2 regions of the Streptomyces sp. 63XJN7_1_ISO-PGPR-S23-121 genome follow, and region 1 is predicted to be linked to the other one. Evidence: riboswitches for the same ligand, from Rfam matches in the RefSeq annotation. Region 1 holds a riboswitch; the other holds the start of a gene.
What was found. Region 1 has a riboswitch for glycine ahead of gcvT (glycine cleavage system aminomethyltransferase GcvT). Riboswitches for the same ligand answer to the same signal wherever they lie in the genome.

Region 2: linked by a shared signal. The riboswitch ahead of gcvP (aminomethyl-transferring glycine dehydrogenase) and the one ahead of gcvT (glycine cleavage system aminomethyltransferase GcvT) in region 1 are both predicted to bind glycine.

What each region holds. Positions count from the first base shown of each region.
Region 1 is NZ_CM149653.1:1,461,369-1,468,843, reverse strand. It holds gene AC0VYN_RS06835 (ABC transporter permease) at 1-302, opposite strand, end outside; gene AC0VYN_RS06830 (enhanced serine sensitivity protein SseB C-terminal domain-containing protein) at 660-1,457, opposite strand; gene AC0VYN_RS06825 (enhanced serine sensitivity protein SseB) at 1,649-2,452, opposite strand; gene AC0VYN_RS06820 (AAA family ATPase) at 2,534-3,217, opposite strand; glycine riboswitch at 3,397-3,491, shown strand; glycine riboswitch at 3,492-3,608, shown strand; gene gcvT (glycine cleavage system aminomethyltransferase GcvT) at 3,652-4,785, shown strand; gene gcvH (glycine cleavage system protein GcvH) at 4,898-5,275, shown strand; gene glyA (serine hydroxymethyltransferase) at 5,290-6,552, shown strand; gene AC0VYN_RS06800 (L-serine ammonia-lyase) at 6,642-7,475, shown strand, end outside.
Region 2 is NZ_CM149653.1:5,299,727-5,307,201, reverse strand. It holds gene AC0VYN_RS23565 (DNA polymerase IV) at 1-864, shown strand, start outside; gene AC0VYN_RS23560 (PRC-barrel domain-containing protein) at 947-1,324, opposite strand; glycine riboswitch at 1,471-1,566, shown strand; gene gcvP (aminomethyl-transferring glycine dehydrogenase) at 1,740-4,625, shown strand; gene AC0VYN_RS23550 (TOBE domain-containing protein) at 4,670-5,098, opposite strand; gene AC0VYN_RS23545 (ABC transporter ATP-binding protein) at 5,125-6,210, opposite strand; gene AC0VYN_RS23540 (ABC transporter permease) at 6,212-7,078, opposite strand; gene modA (molybdate ABC transporter substrate-binding protein) at 7,075-7,475, opposite strand, start outside.

The sequences.
Region 1 (7,475 bases):
TGGTCCCAGCTCATGCCGCCGAAGTCACCCTTGGGCAGCGAGGTGTTGGGGTCGATCAGGTCCTGGTTGAGGGCGTTGGGGTCCAGGCCGAGGATCGCCTGGATGGGGCGGGAGAGGATCGCGAGGAGGATCAGCAGGATCACGACGACCCCGCCGGCCATGGCGACCTTGTCCTTCTTGAAACGGGACCAGGCGATCTGCCCCAGGGAACGGCCCTCGATCTGCCCCTTATCGGCACCGGCGAGGACAGCCTCGGGCTGTGCCTCGGCTTGCGCCCCGGTGGTCTCGATCGGTGCGGTCACAGTGACCCGACCCCTCTCGCCGGTGGTGACCGGCCTACACCCGCCGTGGATTACGGCTTTGTCGACTTGCTCTCGAGCACGGGATCGAACGATCCGGTGCCTGTCTCGGGAGTCTTCAGCGTCGTCACGATCACCCGCCAGGCCTGACCGGGAAAGTATGCGCAACCGTGATGCACTGCTAGGGATTCCGTTATCCGAACAGTGGGTAACGGCCTTCGGACGAAGGACAGTTGGGACAGAACGGCGAAATCGCCGACCTTCGCGACCTTCCGTCGTCGTCTACGCGCGAAGATATGTGTTCGTGACGTGAAGAGCACGGAGCGTCGCCGGCACCGGCGGGCGCGACCCGATGCTCCGTCAGAAGGTCCCGCGAGCGGGAGGGTAGCCGTACCCGGCGCCGGGCGCCTGGGCGGGGGCCGCGTGGGCCTCGCGGTCGTAGAAGGGGCGGGCGTTGACGCGCAGCCACATGGCGACCGGGTCGTGCGCGTCGGTCATCGCGACCGTCGACACCGGCAGTCCCTCCGGTACCGCGGCGACGGACTGCCGCATCATCGCGCGCACGGCGTCCACGGCCGGCGGCGACGTGTCGTAGACGTCGAGGCCGATGGCGAGATAGGGGGCGCCCAGCGACGGCTGCACCCAGGCGCGGCGCAGCGCGCGCACCGCCGGGGTGCGGTGGGCGTTCTGCGCGAGCAGGGCGTAGAACTGCGGGATCTCGATGGCCGGTTCGGACAGGCGCAGCGGCCCGGCGGGCTGGCGGTCGAGACCGGAGGCGATGCGGCGCAGATCGAGCCAGGGGATGCCGACCCCGCCGCCGGGGGCGTGCGGGTTGAGCCAGAGGCCGAAGTGGTCCGGGTAGAGGGCGCGGGCCACCTCCAGACCGTCGACCACCTCGTACGACCGGTTCCAGCCGCTGGCGGAGAGCTCCTGGGCGGAGGTGACGCAGGGCGCGTAGCCGAACCCGTCGACCTCCATGCTCCCGTACTGGGCGTCCGGGGAGCCGGCCTGACCGTGCCACAGCAGCATCCAGACCTGGCCGGAGGCGGGGGCGGCGAGCGCGCGGAGCAGGGCCTCGTAGGCGTCGTAGCGTCCGGGCGTCACCTGGCGCAGCATGTGCTCGACCTGCCCGGTCGCGGCGGTACCGCTCGCGCTCACCTTTTACCGACCCTTCGAGAATCGTCCCCTGTTGTGACACCAGCTTAGGGCTCCGCCGGCGGCGGCGGTTCGGAGCGCGGGGCTCGCCGTCCGCCGGCGGGTGCGGGTGCGTCCCGGCCTGTCGCGCTCCCACGGCGGCGCCGCCCGGGTCACGGCCCCGCGCCCCGACGGGGCGCTCCCCCCGCGGGCGTTCACAAGGCCTGGTCGTAGAAGGGGCGTACGTGCGCCCGCATCCAGTCGCAGACCGGGTCCTGGGCCGCCTCCAGGAGGACCAGGTTGACCGGCCACGCGACCGGGACCGCGCCGAGGGCGCGGCCGAGGGCGTCGAGGGGGAGCGCCTGGGCGTCGCCCTCCCAGTGGGAGAGTTCCACGCCGACGAACATCACCGGGTCGGCGGTCTCGACGGCGGCCAGGCAGCGGCGGGCGGTCCGGACGACGCCGGTGGCGGCGAACTCGGCGGAGGCCGCGGCCAGGAAGTCCACCGGGTCGTCCTGCCAGTCGGGTTCGAAGAGGCGGACCCGGCCGCCGGACGCGGGCCCGTCCAGCGGGGTGCGTCCGGCCCGGCACAGCTCGGCCACGGCGGCCGGCGGCAGCGGGACGCCGACGACGCCGTCCGGGTTCACGGCGATACCGACCTGCGGGGGCAGGCCGCGGGCGAACTCGACGGCGGGGGCGACGGTGTACGCCATGTGGGGGCCTGCGACCAGGCGGAGCTGCTCCTCGGAGCTGAACACCGGCACATGGGCCTGGCCTTCGATCTCCACCGTGGGCAGGTCGAGGGGACCGCTGTCCGGGCCGCCGCCGTTCGGCAGCGGGACCCAGACGAAGCTGCGGCCGAGCACCTCCGTGATCCGGCCGCCGGCGCCCGGCACGCCGAGGGAGGCCGACAGCACCTCCTCCAGCTCGTTGCCGGGCCATCCGCCGTGCGGGTGGGGATGCGGCCGCGCCGGGAACTCCGGTGAGAGGTCCGCCGGGAAGTCCGCTGGGAAGTCCATCTGCCTACCGCCTGCCTGGGTACCGCTGCTGTGGCTGAAAAGGCTAACCCGTTCGGCCCCACCGGCCCACGGTGCGTCACCTCAGCCGGTGAAGGCGATCCGGTGCAGCGTGTCCGCCGCCGCCCGGTCGAGGAGGACCGCCGAGGCGCACCCGGCGGGCAGGGTGGCCCCGGTCACGGCGGCCAGCAGGCGCCGGGTGGCCGCGCGGTGCCGCAGGAACGCGTACCGCGACACGCCCCGGCCCCGCTCGCGCTGGCCGGCCAGGGCGTCGTCGGCGCCGACGTCGAGGACCAGCAGGTGCAGGGTGCCGCCGCGACGGCGCGCCTCGCGGGCCAGCCAGCCGCGCACCCAGGCCTGCGTGCCGCAGTCGTGCACGACGACGCCCTCGCCGGAGCGCAGGGCGCGGCGCAGCCCGGCGTAGTGGGCGAGGCGGACGAGGGGCCGGTAGAGGGCGTACGGGAGGAGGCGCGGCATGCGGCGGTCCCAGTGGTCCCGGGTGTCCTGCGAGTCGATGCGCAGGCCGCGCACCGTGCGCCGCATGAGGGTGGACTTGCCGCTGCCGGGCAGGCCGGTGATCACCACCACGTCCCGGGGCCCGAAGAGCAGGGCGTGCGGGCTGCGGCCGTCGCGGTCGCGCAGATCGCGGACGACGGGTGCGGCGGGTGCGGCGGGTGCGGCGGGTGCGGCGCATGCCGCCCCGGCCGGGGTGGGCCGCTTCGGCAGCGCGATGCCCGAGGTCGTTGCGTACGCCGTGGTCCTGTTCACCGTGATCGTCCTCCCCTGGGGCGGTTCACGAGTTCCCGTCCCCGTCGAGTGTAAAGAGAAGGTAATGCGGCGGTCTCGCGTTTTCGTGCGCTTACTGCCACAAGCCGGTTACAGATCACGGTCTGCCACGAACGGGCCCGGCGTGCAATGATGGCGGCGCCAACTGCATACCGGCCGTTTGAATCCGCGCGGGAGAGTCCCCGGCCTTCGCCGGGGCGCCGAAGGAGCAAGTCCCTCCCTTGAATCTCTCAGGCCCCGTTACCGCGCGGGCGAGGCACATCTGAAAAGCGGGCCGCCGACCGACGGCTGCCCCACCCAAGGTGCAAGTCCTGATCGCCGCACTCCGGTGGTCATGGCGAACCTCTCAGGTTCCGATGACAGATGGGGAGGACCGCCCTCGCCCGTCCAGTCCTGTCCTGGGAGACGAACGACCGATGAGCAGTACCGAACTGCGCCGTACCGCGCTCGATGCCACGCATCGCGCGCTGGGCGCGACGATGACCGACTTCGCCGGCTGGGACATGCCCCTGCGCTACGGCTCCGAGCGCGACGAGCACGTGGCGGTGCGCACCCGGGCCGGGCTCTTCGACCTCTCCCACATGGGTGAGATCACGGTCACCGGCCCGCAGGCCGCCGACCTGCTGAACCACGCGCTGGTCGGGAACATCGGCACCGTGAAGCCGGGCCGGGCCCGCTACACCATGATCTGCCGCGAGGACGGCGGCATCCTGGACGACCTGATCGTCTACCGCCTGGGCGAGTCCGAGGCCGCGCCCCGCGAGTACCTGGTCGTCGCCAACGCCTCCAACGCCCAGGTGGTGCTGGACGCGCTCACCGAGCGGGCGGCCGGCTTCGACGCCGAGGTCCGCGACGACCGCGACGCCTACGCGCTGCTGGCCGTGCAGGGGCCCGAGTCCCCGGGCATCCTGGCCTCGCTCACCGACGCCGACCTGGACGGCCTGAAGTACTACGCGGGCCTGCCGGGCACGGTCGCCGGCGTGCCGGCGCTCATCGCGCGCACCGGTTACACCGGCGAGGACGGCTTCGAGCTGTTCGTGAAGCCGGAGCACGCCGTGGAACTGTGGCAGGCGCTGACCAAGGCGGGCGAGGGCGCCGGGCTGGCCCCGTGCGGCCTGTCCTGCCGGGACACGCTCCGCCTGGAGGCGGGCATGCCGCTGTACGGGCACGAGCTGACGACCGCGCTGACGCCCTTCGACGCCGGCCTCGGCCGGGTGGTGAAGTTCGAGAAGGAGGGCGACTTCGTGGGCCGGGCCGCGCTCCGGGAGGCCGCCTCGCGGGCCGAGACGAACCCGCCCCGCGTCCTGGTCGGCCTGGTCGCCGAGGGCCGCCGGGTCCCGCGCGCCGGGTACGCGGTCGTCGCCGGCGGCGAGGTGGTCGGCGAGGTCACCTCCGGCGCTCCCTCCCCCACGCTGGGCAGGCCGATCGCCATGGCGTACGTCGACGCGGCGCACGCCGCTCCGGGCACCGCCGGCGTCGGCGTGGACATCCGGGGCACCCACGAGCCGTACGAGGTCGTGGCGCTGCCGTTCTACAAGCGCCAGAAGTAGACACCGGGCGGGCGGGGCGCTTCGCCGCCCCCGTGCGTGTCCGGCGCCTCCCATCAGCAGGTTCCGCAGTCCCCCGTCACACCACTCCCCCGCGTACAGGAGAATTCAGGCCATGAGCAACCCCCAGCAGCTGCGTTACAGCAAGGAGCACGAGTGGCTGTCGGCCGCCGACGACGGCGTCTCGACGGTCGGCATCACGGAGCACGCGGCCAACGCGCTCGGTGACGTCGTCTTCGTCCAGCTCCCCGAGGTCGGCGCCACCGTGGCCGCGGGCGAGACCTGCGGCGAACTGGAGTCGACCAAGTCGGTCTCCGATCTGTACTCCCCCGTCTCCGGCGAGGTCACCGAGGTCAACGACGACGTCGTCGGCGACCCGTCGCTGGTGAACTCGGCCCCCTTCGAGGGCGGCTGGCTGTTCAAGGTGCGCGTCAGCGAGGAGCCGGGCGACCTGCTCTCCGCCGACGAGTACACCGAGTTCGCCGGCGCCTGAGGAGACACGGACGCATGTCGCTTCTGAACACCCCCCTGCACGAGCTCGACCCCGACGTCGCCGCCGCCGTCGACGCCGAGCTGGACCGCCAGCAGTCCACCCTCGAGATGATCGCCTCCGAGAACTTCGCGCCGGTCGCGGTCATGGAGGCACAGGGCTCGGTCCTCACCAACAAGTACGCCGAGGGCTACCCGGGCCGCCGCTACTACGGCGGCTGCGAGCACGTCGACGTGGTCGAGCAGATCGCCATCGACCGGGTCAAGGCACTGTTCGGTGCCGAGCACGCCAACGTGCAGCCGCACTCGGGCGCCCAGGCCAACGCGGCGGCGATGTTCGCGCTGCTCAAGCCGGGCGACACGATCATGGGTCTGAACCTCGCCCACGGCGGGCACCTGACCCACGGCATGAAGATCAACTTCTCCGGCAAGCTCTACAACGTCGTCGCCTACCACGTCGGCGACGACGGCCAGGTCGACATGGCCGAGGTGGAGCGCCTCGCCAAGGAGAACCGGCCGAAGCTGATCGTGGCCGGCTGGTCGGCCTACCCGCGGCAGCTCGACTTCGCCGCGTTCCGCGAGGTCGCCGACGAGGTCGGCGCGTACCTGATGGTCGACATGGCGCACTTCGCCGGTCTGGTCGCGGCGGGCCTGCACCCGAACCCGGTGCCGCACGCCCACGTGGTGACCACCACGACCCACAAGACGCTGGGCGGCCCGCGCGGCGGTGTGATCCTCTCCACGGCCGAACTCGCCAAGAAGATCAACTCCGCCGTCTTCCCCGGTCAGCAGGGTGGCCCGCTGGAGCACGTGGTGGCCGCCAAGGCCGTCGCCTTCAAGGTCGCGGCGAGCGACGACTTCAAGGAGCGCCAGCGTCGTACGCTGGAAGGCGCCCGGATCCTGGCCGAGCGCCTGGTGAAGGACGACGCCAAGGCGGCGGGCGTCTCCGTCCTGACCGGCGGCACGGACGTCCACCTGGTCCTGGTCGACCTGCGCGACTCCGAGCTGGACGGCCAGCAGGCCGAGGACCGTCTGCACGAGGTCGGCATCACGGTCAACCGCAACGCCGTCCCGAACGACCCGCGCCCGCCGATGGTGACGTCCGGTCTGCGCATCGGTACGCCGGCCCTGGCGACCCGCGGCTTCACGGCCGGGGACTTCGCCGAGGTGGCGGACGTGATCGCCGAGGCGCTCAAGCCGTCGTACGACGCGGAGGCGCTGAAGGCCCGGGTGAAGGCCCTGGCGGACAAGCACCCGCTGTACCCGGGTCTGAACAAGTAACCGACGGCATCACCCGGGGGCGCCGCGTCCGCCACGAGCGGGCACGGCGCCCCACCCCCTCCGCACCACCCCCGTTATGAGGAGTCCCCGTGGCCATCTCGGTCTTCGACCTGTTCTCGGTCGGCATCGGCCCGTCGAGCTCGCACACGGTCGGCCCGATGCGCGCGGCGCGCATGTTCGCCCTGCGCCTGCGCAACGAGGAACTGCTGGGCTCCGTGTCCTCGGTCCGGGCCGAGCTGTACGGCTCGCTCGGCGCCACCGGCCACGGCCACGGCACGCCCAAGGCGGTGCTGCTCGGCCTGGAGGGCGAGTCCCCGCGCACGGTGGACGTGGAGACCGCGGACGACCGCGTCGAGACGATCAGGACCTCGGGCCGCATCCGCCTCCTCGGCGACCACGAGATCGCCTTCTCCTACGACGACGACATGGTCCTGCACCGCCGCAAGGCCCTCCCCTACCACGCCAACGGCATGACGCTGTGGGCGTACGACGCGGCGGGCGCCGAGGTGCTCTCGAAGACGTACTACTCGGTCGGCGGCGGCTTCGTCGTGGACGAGGACGCGGTGGGCGCGGACCGCATCAAGCTCGACGACACCGTGCTGAAGTACCCCTTCCGCACCGGTGACGAGCTGCTGCGCCTGACCGAGGAGACGGGCCTGTCGATCTCCGCGCTGATGCTGGAGAACGAGCGGGCCTGGCGCGACGAGGACGAGATCCGCGAGGGTCTGCTGGAGATATGGCGCGTGATGCAGGCCTGCGTGGCGCGCGGCATGTCCCGCGAGGGCATCCTGCCCGGCGGCCTGAAGGTCCGCCGCCGCGCCGCGAACACGGCGCGCAAGCTGCGCTCGGAGGGCGACCCGCAGGCCCTGGCCATGGAGTGGATCACGCTCTACGCGATGGCCGTGAACGAGGAGAACGCCGCC
Region 2 (7,475 bases), 3.8 Mb from region 1:
GCCGAGGCGGGCGAGGACGAGCTGGTGCGGCTGCTCGGCAAGGCGCACGGGCACGCCCTGTACGCGATGGCGCTGGCGCGCGACGACCGGCCCGTGGTGGCCGAGCGGGAGACCAAGTCGGTGTCGGTGGAGGACACGTACGACGTGGACATCCACGACCGGGTGCGGGTCGGTGTGGAGGTGGGGCGGCTGGCCGACCGGTGCGTGCGGCGGCTGCGCGGGTCCGGGCTGTCCGGCCGGACCATCGTGCTCAAGGTCCGGCGGTACGACTTCTCCACGCTGACGCGCTCGGAGACCCTGCGCGGGCCCACGGACGACCCGGCGGTGGTGCGGGAGGCGGCGGCCCGGCTGCTGGACTCCGTGGACACCACGGGCGGTGTACGGCTGCTCGGGGTCGGCGTCAGCGGCCTCGCCGACTACACGCAGGAGGACCTGTTCGCGCAGGCGGCGGGCGAGCGGGCCGAGGAACTCCCGGAGGCGCCGCGCGAGGAGCCCGCTCAGGAGCACCGGCAGGCCCCCGCCGAGCGTCACTGGCCCTCGGGTCACGACGTGCGGCACACGGAGCTCGGGCACGGGTGGGTGCAGGGCAGTGGCCTGGGGCGGGTCACGGTGCGCTTCGAGACGCCGTACTCCGTACCAGGCCGGGTGCGCACCTTCCCCGTCGACGATCCCCGCCTGACACCGGCCGAGCCGCTGCCGCTGGTCGCGTCCCCGCCGCCCGGCCCGGGGGAGGACGGGGGGACGCCGGACGCCGCCGGGGAGGGGGCCGCGGACCCGGCGGCGTCCGGCGCCACCGCCCCGGGTCCGGCAGTCCCGCCGGCGGGGGAGGTGTCCGGCCGGGGTGTCGCCGGCGCGGCGCCGTGACCTGCGGAGCGGTGCGCGTGGAGGACGCCCGGGGACGCCGTGCCCCGCGGCCGGGGCGCGGCCGGCGCCGGAGGCAGGTGGCTCAGCCCTCCTCGTTGCCCGTGCCGGCCAGCTTGCCGAAGTCGTGGTCGGGGAGCGGAGGCGCGGCGGCCACGTCGAGCCCGTAGTGGTGGTAGAGCTGGAGCTCCTGTTCCGGTGAGAGATGGCGGCCGACGCCGAAGTCGGGGGCCTCCTTGATCAGGGACCGGTCGAAGGGCACGTGCAGCGTTCCCTCGACCAGCTCGCTGGGCTCGAGCGGCACGAAAGCGTCCCTGCTGAACAGCCCGGTGCGGATGGCGGCCCACTCGGGGACGCCGGTGGCATCGTCGAGGTAGACCTCGTCGACGGTGCCGATCCTGGTGCCTTTGCGGTCGAACGCCTTGCGGCCTATCAGACTGCGCGGATCGATCTCGGTACGCACGGGCCCTCCACTTGGTCGCACACCATCCGGCGAATCATGCGTCAGTACAACAAAAAGCCACTTTGGGGCGAGCGGCCACTCGAAGGTGCGCTCAGTCACTCGAAGACCTGTGCGTCCGCCTCGCTGGTAGGCTGGCAGACGGCTGCTGACCCCGTGCGGGAGAGTCCTCCAGACATCATCGGAGGCGCCGAAGGAGCAAATCCTCCCCGGAATCTCTCAGGCCCACGTACCGCACGGACGAGGTCACTCTGGAAAGCAGAGCGGGTGCCGCGGCCTCCGCTCTCACCGACGGTGAAAGCCGGCAGCCCTCGGGCGGCCCGGTGAAGCTCTCAGGTCGAGATGACAGAGGGGGAGGCCGTCCGGGCACCCGCGCCGTGGTGCCCCTCGAAGGTCGTCAGACCAGGAGGCCTCCGCAATGACAGCCCCTCGCATTCCGCTCTCCGAGCTCGAACAGGCAGCACCCTTCGAGCAGCGCCACATCGGCCCCGACCACGAGGCCCGGGCCAAGATGCTCGCGCAGGTCGGCTACGGCTCGCTCGACGAGCTGACGGCCGCCGCGGTACCGGATGTGATCAAGAACGCCGACGCGCTGGACCTGCCCGGCGCCCGTTCCGAGGCCGAGGTACTGGCCGAGCTGCGCTCGCTGGCCGACCGCAACCAGGTCCTGGACTCCATGATCGGCCTGGGCTACTACGGCACCTTCACCCCGCCGGTCATCCTGCGCAACGTCATGGAGAACCCGGCCTGGTACACCGCGTACACGCCCTACCAGCCGGAGATCTCCCAGGGCCGCCTGGAGGCCCTGCTGAACTTCCAGACCATGGTCGCCGACCTCACCGGCCTGCCGACCTCCGGCGCCTCGCTGCTCGACGAGGGCACCGCCGCCGCCGAGGCGATGGCCCTGTCCCGGCGCATGGGCAAGAACAAGAAGGGCCTCTTCCTGGTCGACGCGGACGCGCTGCCGCAGACCATCGCCGTGATCCGGACGCGCGCCGAGCCGACCGGCGTCGAGGTCGTCGTCGCCGACCTGAGCGACGGCATCCCCGCCGAGGTCGCCGAGCGGGAGATCAACGGCGTCCTGATCCAGTACCCGGGTGCCTCCGGTGCCGTCCGCGACATCAAGCCGGTCGTCGACCGGGCGCACGAGCTCGGCGCCCTCGTCACCGTCGCCGCCGACCTGCTCGCCCTCACGCTGCTCACCTCGCCCGGCGAGCTGGGCGCGGACATCGCCGTCGGCACCACCCAGCGCTTCGGTGTGCCGATGGGCTTCGGCGGACCGCACGCCGGTTACATGGCCGTCCACGAGAAGTTCGCGCGCAGCCTGCCCGGCCGCCTCGTGGGCGTGTCCGTGGACGCCGACGGCAACAAGGCATACCGCCTCGCCCTGCAGACCCGCGAGCAGCACATCCGCCGCGAGAAGGCGACCAGCAACATCTGCACCGCGCAGGTGCTGCTCGCCGTCATGGCCGGCATGTACGCCGTGTACCACGGGCCGGACGGGCTGCGGGCCATCGCGCGCCGCACCCACCGGTACGCCTCGGTCACCGCCGCGGGTCTGGCGGCCGGCGGCGTCGAGATCGTGCACGGTGCCTACTTCGACACGGTCACCGCGCGGGTGCCCGGCCGGGCCGGCGAGATCGTGCACGCCGCCCGCGAGAACGGCATCAACCTGCGCCTCGTCGACGCCGACCACGTGTCGTTCGCCTGCGACGAGACCACCACGCGCGCCCAGGTCGGCGGCGTGTGGAACGCGTTCGGCGTCGAGGGCGACGTGGCGGCCCTGGACGCGAGCGCCGGGGACGCCCTGCCCGAGGCGCGTCTGCGCACCGACGACTTCCTGACCCACCCCGTCTTCCACGCGCACCGCTCCGAGACCGCGATGCTGCGCTACCTGCGCCGCCTCGCCGACCGCGACTACGCGCTGGACCGCGGCATGATCCCGCTGGGCTCCTGCACCATGAAGCTCAACGCGACCACAGAGATGGAGCCGGTCACCTGGTCCGAGTTCGGGCAGCTGCACCCCTTCGCGCCCGCCGAGCAGGCGCAGGGCTACCTCACCCTCATCCGCGAGCTCGAGGAACGCCTCGCCGAGGTCACCGGGTACGACAAGGTGTCGCTCCAGCCGAACGCCGGGTCGCAGGGCGAGTTCGCCGGACTGCTCGCCGTCCGCGGCTACCACCGCGCCAACGGCGACGACCAGCGCACCGTCTGCCTCATCCCGTCCTCCGCGCACGGCACCAACGCGGCGAGCGCCGTCATGGCCGGCATGAAGGTCGTCGTCGTCAGGACCGCCGAGGACGGCGAGATCGACGTCGAGGACCTGCGCGCCAAGATCGAGAAGCACCGCGACGAGCTGGCCGTGCTGATGATCACGTACCCCTCGACGCACGGCGTCTTCGAGGAGCACGTCGCCGACATCTGCGCCCAGGTGCACGACGCCGGCGGCCAGGTCTACGTGGACGGAGCCAACCTCAACGCCCTGGTCGGCCTCGCCAAGCCCGGCCACTTCGGCGGCGACGTCTCGCACCTGAACCTGCACAAGACGTTCTGCATCCCGCACGGCGGCGGCGGCCCCGGCGTCGGCCCCGTGGCCGTGCGCTCCCACCTGGCGCCGTACCTGCCCAACCACCCTCTGCAGCCCGCGGCCGGTCCGCAGACCGGCGTCGGCCCGATCTCGGCGGCGCCGTGGGGATCGGCCGGCATCCTGCCGATCTCCTGGTCGTACGTCCGGCTGATGGGCGGCGAGGGCCTCAAGCGCGCCACCCAGGTGGCCGTGCTGTCCGCCAACTACATCGCCAAGCGCCTGGAGCCGCACTTCCCGGTGCTGTACACCGGCCCGAACGGGCTGGTCGCGCACGAGTGCATCGTCGACCTGCGTCCGCTGACCAAGGCGACGGGCGTGAGCGTGGACGACGTCGCCAAGCGGCTGATCGACTACGGCTTCCACGCGCCGACGATGTCCTTCCCGGTGGCCGGCACGCTGATGATCGAGCCCACCGAGTCCGAGGACCTGGCCGAGCTGGACCGGTTCTGCGACGCGATGATCGCCATCCGGGCGGAGATCGAGAAGGTCGGATCCGGCGCCTGGCCCGCGGAGGACAACCCGCTGCGGGGCGCTCCGCACACCGCCGGTGCGCTGGGCGGCGAGTGGGACCACGCGTACACGCGCGAGGAGGCCGTGTTCCCGGCCGGCGTGTCGGTGGCCGACAAGTACTGGCCGCCGGTGCGTCGCATCGACCAGGCCTTCGGCGACCGCAACCTCGTCTGCTCCTGCCCGCCGCTGGACGCCTACGCGGACTGACCGGCCCGCGACCGAAGGCCTCGCCCCTGCCCGGGGCGGGGCCTTCAGCCTTGCCGGGCCTTCGCGAGCGCGACCTCGGTCGACTTGACCAGGGCGATCACGTCGGAGCCCACGAAGAGCCCCAGATCCTCGACCGCTTCCCTCGTGATCACGGCGGTGAGCTCGGCGTCGCCCATGGCGATGCGGACGGCCGCCATGACCTCGCCGAGGGTGAGCCGGGTGACCGTGCCGGGCAGCCGGTTGCGGATCGACAGGCCCTCGGCCTCATGGGTGGCGAGAGAGACCTCCGTCGACTTCACCAGGACGAGGACGGCCGCTCCGGCGCTCAGGGCGAGGTCCTCGGCGGCCTCCCGGGTGACGGCCGCCGTGAGGTCCTGCCCTCCGGTCAGCCGGACGCCGACCGTGGCCATGGCCTCGCCCGGGGTGACGCCGGTGACGGTGCCGGGGAGCTGGTTGCGGATGCTCAGGCTCATGGGGGCACCGTAGCCCGGCAACCTCGTCATGCCGGGTATGCGTGGGTCTGCGTCGCCTTGACCGTCGCCCACACCGGTGCGCCCGGGTGAAGGCCGAGCTCGGCGGCGGCGACCGTGGTCAGGTCGGCGGCGAGTGCGAGTTCGCCGGTCAGGTCCACGCGGATCCGGTCGCCGTGCGTCTCCAGCCCGGCCACCTCGCAGCGCCACAGGTTGCGTGCGCTGGAGCCGGCGGGGCGCTCCGCGTACAGGGTCACGGCGCCCGGCGGGAACGCCACGAAGGCCGGCCCGGAGAGCTCCTCCGCGGTCGTGATCGCCGGACCGGCGTCGAGGCGGACGGTGTGGGCGTCGGCCCGGCCCCGGTACAGGTTCAGACCGACGAGCTGCGCGATGTAGTCGGTGCGCGGGCGGCGGGCGATGTCGGCGGGGCCGCCCTCCTGGACGACCGTGCCGTGCTCGACCACCACCAGACGGTCGGCCAGCACCATGGCGTCCAGCGGATCGTGGGTCACCAGGACCGCGACGGCCTCGAAGTCGGCCAGGTGGCGGCGGAGCTGGGCGCGCACCTCGAGCCGCGTCCTGGCGTCCAGCGCGGCGAGCGGCTCGTCCAGGAGCAGCAGCCGGGGGCCGGTCGCCAGGGCGCGGGCGAGGGCGACGCGCTGCGCCTGGCCACCGGAGAGACGGCGCGGTCGGGCGCCCGCGTGACCGGCCAGACCCATGCGGTCCAGCCACCCGGAGGCCAGGGCCCGCGCCTCGGCCTTCGTCGCGCCCCGGCAGCGCGGCCCGAAGGCGACGTTGTCGAGCGCGGTCAGGTGCGGGAACAGCAGGTAGTCCTGGAAGACGACGCCCACCGGGCGGAACTCGGGCGGCGTACGGTCCAGTGCGACCCCGTCGAGACGCAGGTGCCCGCCGGTCAGCGGCAGCAGCCCGGCCAGTGCGCGCAGCGCGGTCGTCTTGCCGGCGCCGTTGGGGCCCAGCAGGGCGACGACCTCACCGGGCGCGGCGGCCAGCGACACGTCCAGGCGGAAGCCGCCGCGGTCCACGACGAGCCGTGCGTCGAGCCCGTCGCGGGGCGCGGTGCCGGGGGCGACGGCCGTGGGTTCCGGTTCGCTCATGTCACACCGTCCTCATCCATCGGTCCCGCAGCCCGGCCAGTACGGCGATGGAGACGGCCAGCAGCACCAGGCTGAGGGCGATCGCCGCCGCCGGGTCGTTCTGCAGCGCGAGGTAGACCGCGAGCGGCGTGGTCTGGGTTCGCCCGGGGAAGTTGCCCGCGAACGTGATCGTCGCCCCGAACTCGCCCAGCGCCCGCGCCCACGCCAGCACGGAGCCCGCCGCGATGCCCGGCGCGATCAGCGGCAGCGTGACCCGGCGGAACGCGGTGAAGCGGGAGGCGCCCAGCGTCGCGGCGGCCTCCTCGTACCGCGGGTCGGCGGCCCGCAGGGTGCCCTCCACGCTGATGACCAGGAAGGGCATGGCCACGAACGTCTCCGCGAGGACGACGCCCGTCGTGGTGAACGGCAGGGTGATGCCGAACCACGCGTCGAGCCACTGCCCGATCACGCCGTTGCGGCCGAACGCCAGCAGCAGTGCCACGCCGCCCACCACCGGGGGCAGTACCAGCGGCAGTGTCACCAGTGCGCGTACGAGGCCGCGGCCGGGGAAGTCCGTGCGGGCCAGCAGCCAGGCCAGCGGCACGCCGATCAGCAGGCTCAGCGCGGTCGCCGAGGTGGCGCACACCAGCGACAGCCGCAGGGCCTGCCACACCTCGGCGCTGGTCAGCTGATCGGGCAGGCTGCGCCAGGGGGCCCGCACGAGCAGGGCGATCAGCGGGAGCAGCAGGAACGCCAGGCCGGCCAGGGCGGGCACCAGCAGGGGCAGCGGCACGGTCCGGGCGCCCCGGCGCCGGCGGTCGCGGCGCGCCCCACCCTCCGTCGTGTCCGTCCCCGGGCTCGCGGACCCGGTCGGCGCCGGTGCCGTCACGGTGTGCGGAACCCGGCCTCGGTGAGGACCTTCCGGCCCTCGGCGGACTTCACCAGCTCGATGAACGCCTTGCCGGCCTCCGCGTTGCGGGCCTGGTCGAGCAGGGCGATCGGGTAGTCGTTGACGGCCTCGGCCGACTCGGGGAAGTCCACGCCCTCCACCTTGTCACCGGCCGCCCTCACGTCGGTCCTGTAGACGACGGCGGCGTCGGCCTCCTTCAGCTCGACCTTGGTCAGCGCGCTCTTGACGTCCTGCTCGTAGGAGGCGGGGGTGAGCTTCAGGCCGCTCGCCGCCAGGGCCTTCCGCGCGGCGGCGCCGCACGGCACGGTCCTGTCGCACAGCACGACCTTCAGGCCGGACCGGGTGAGGTCCTCGAGGGAGGAGATCCTGTCGGGGT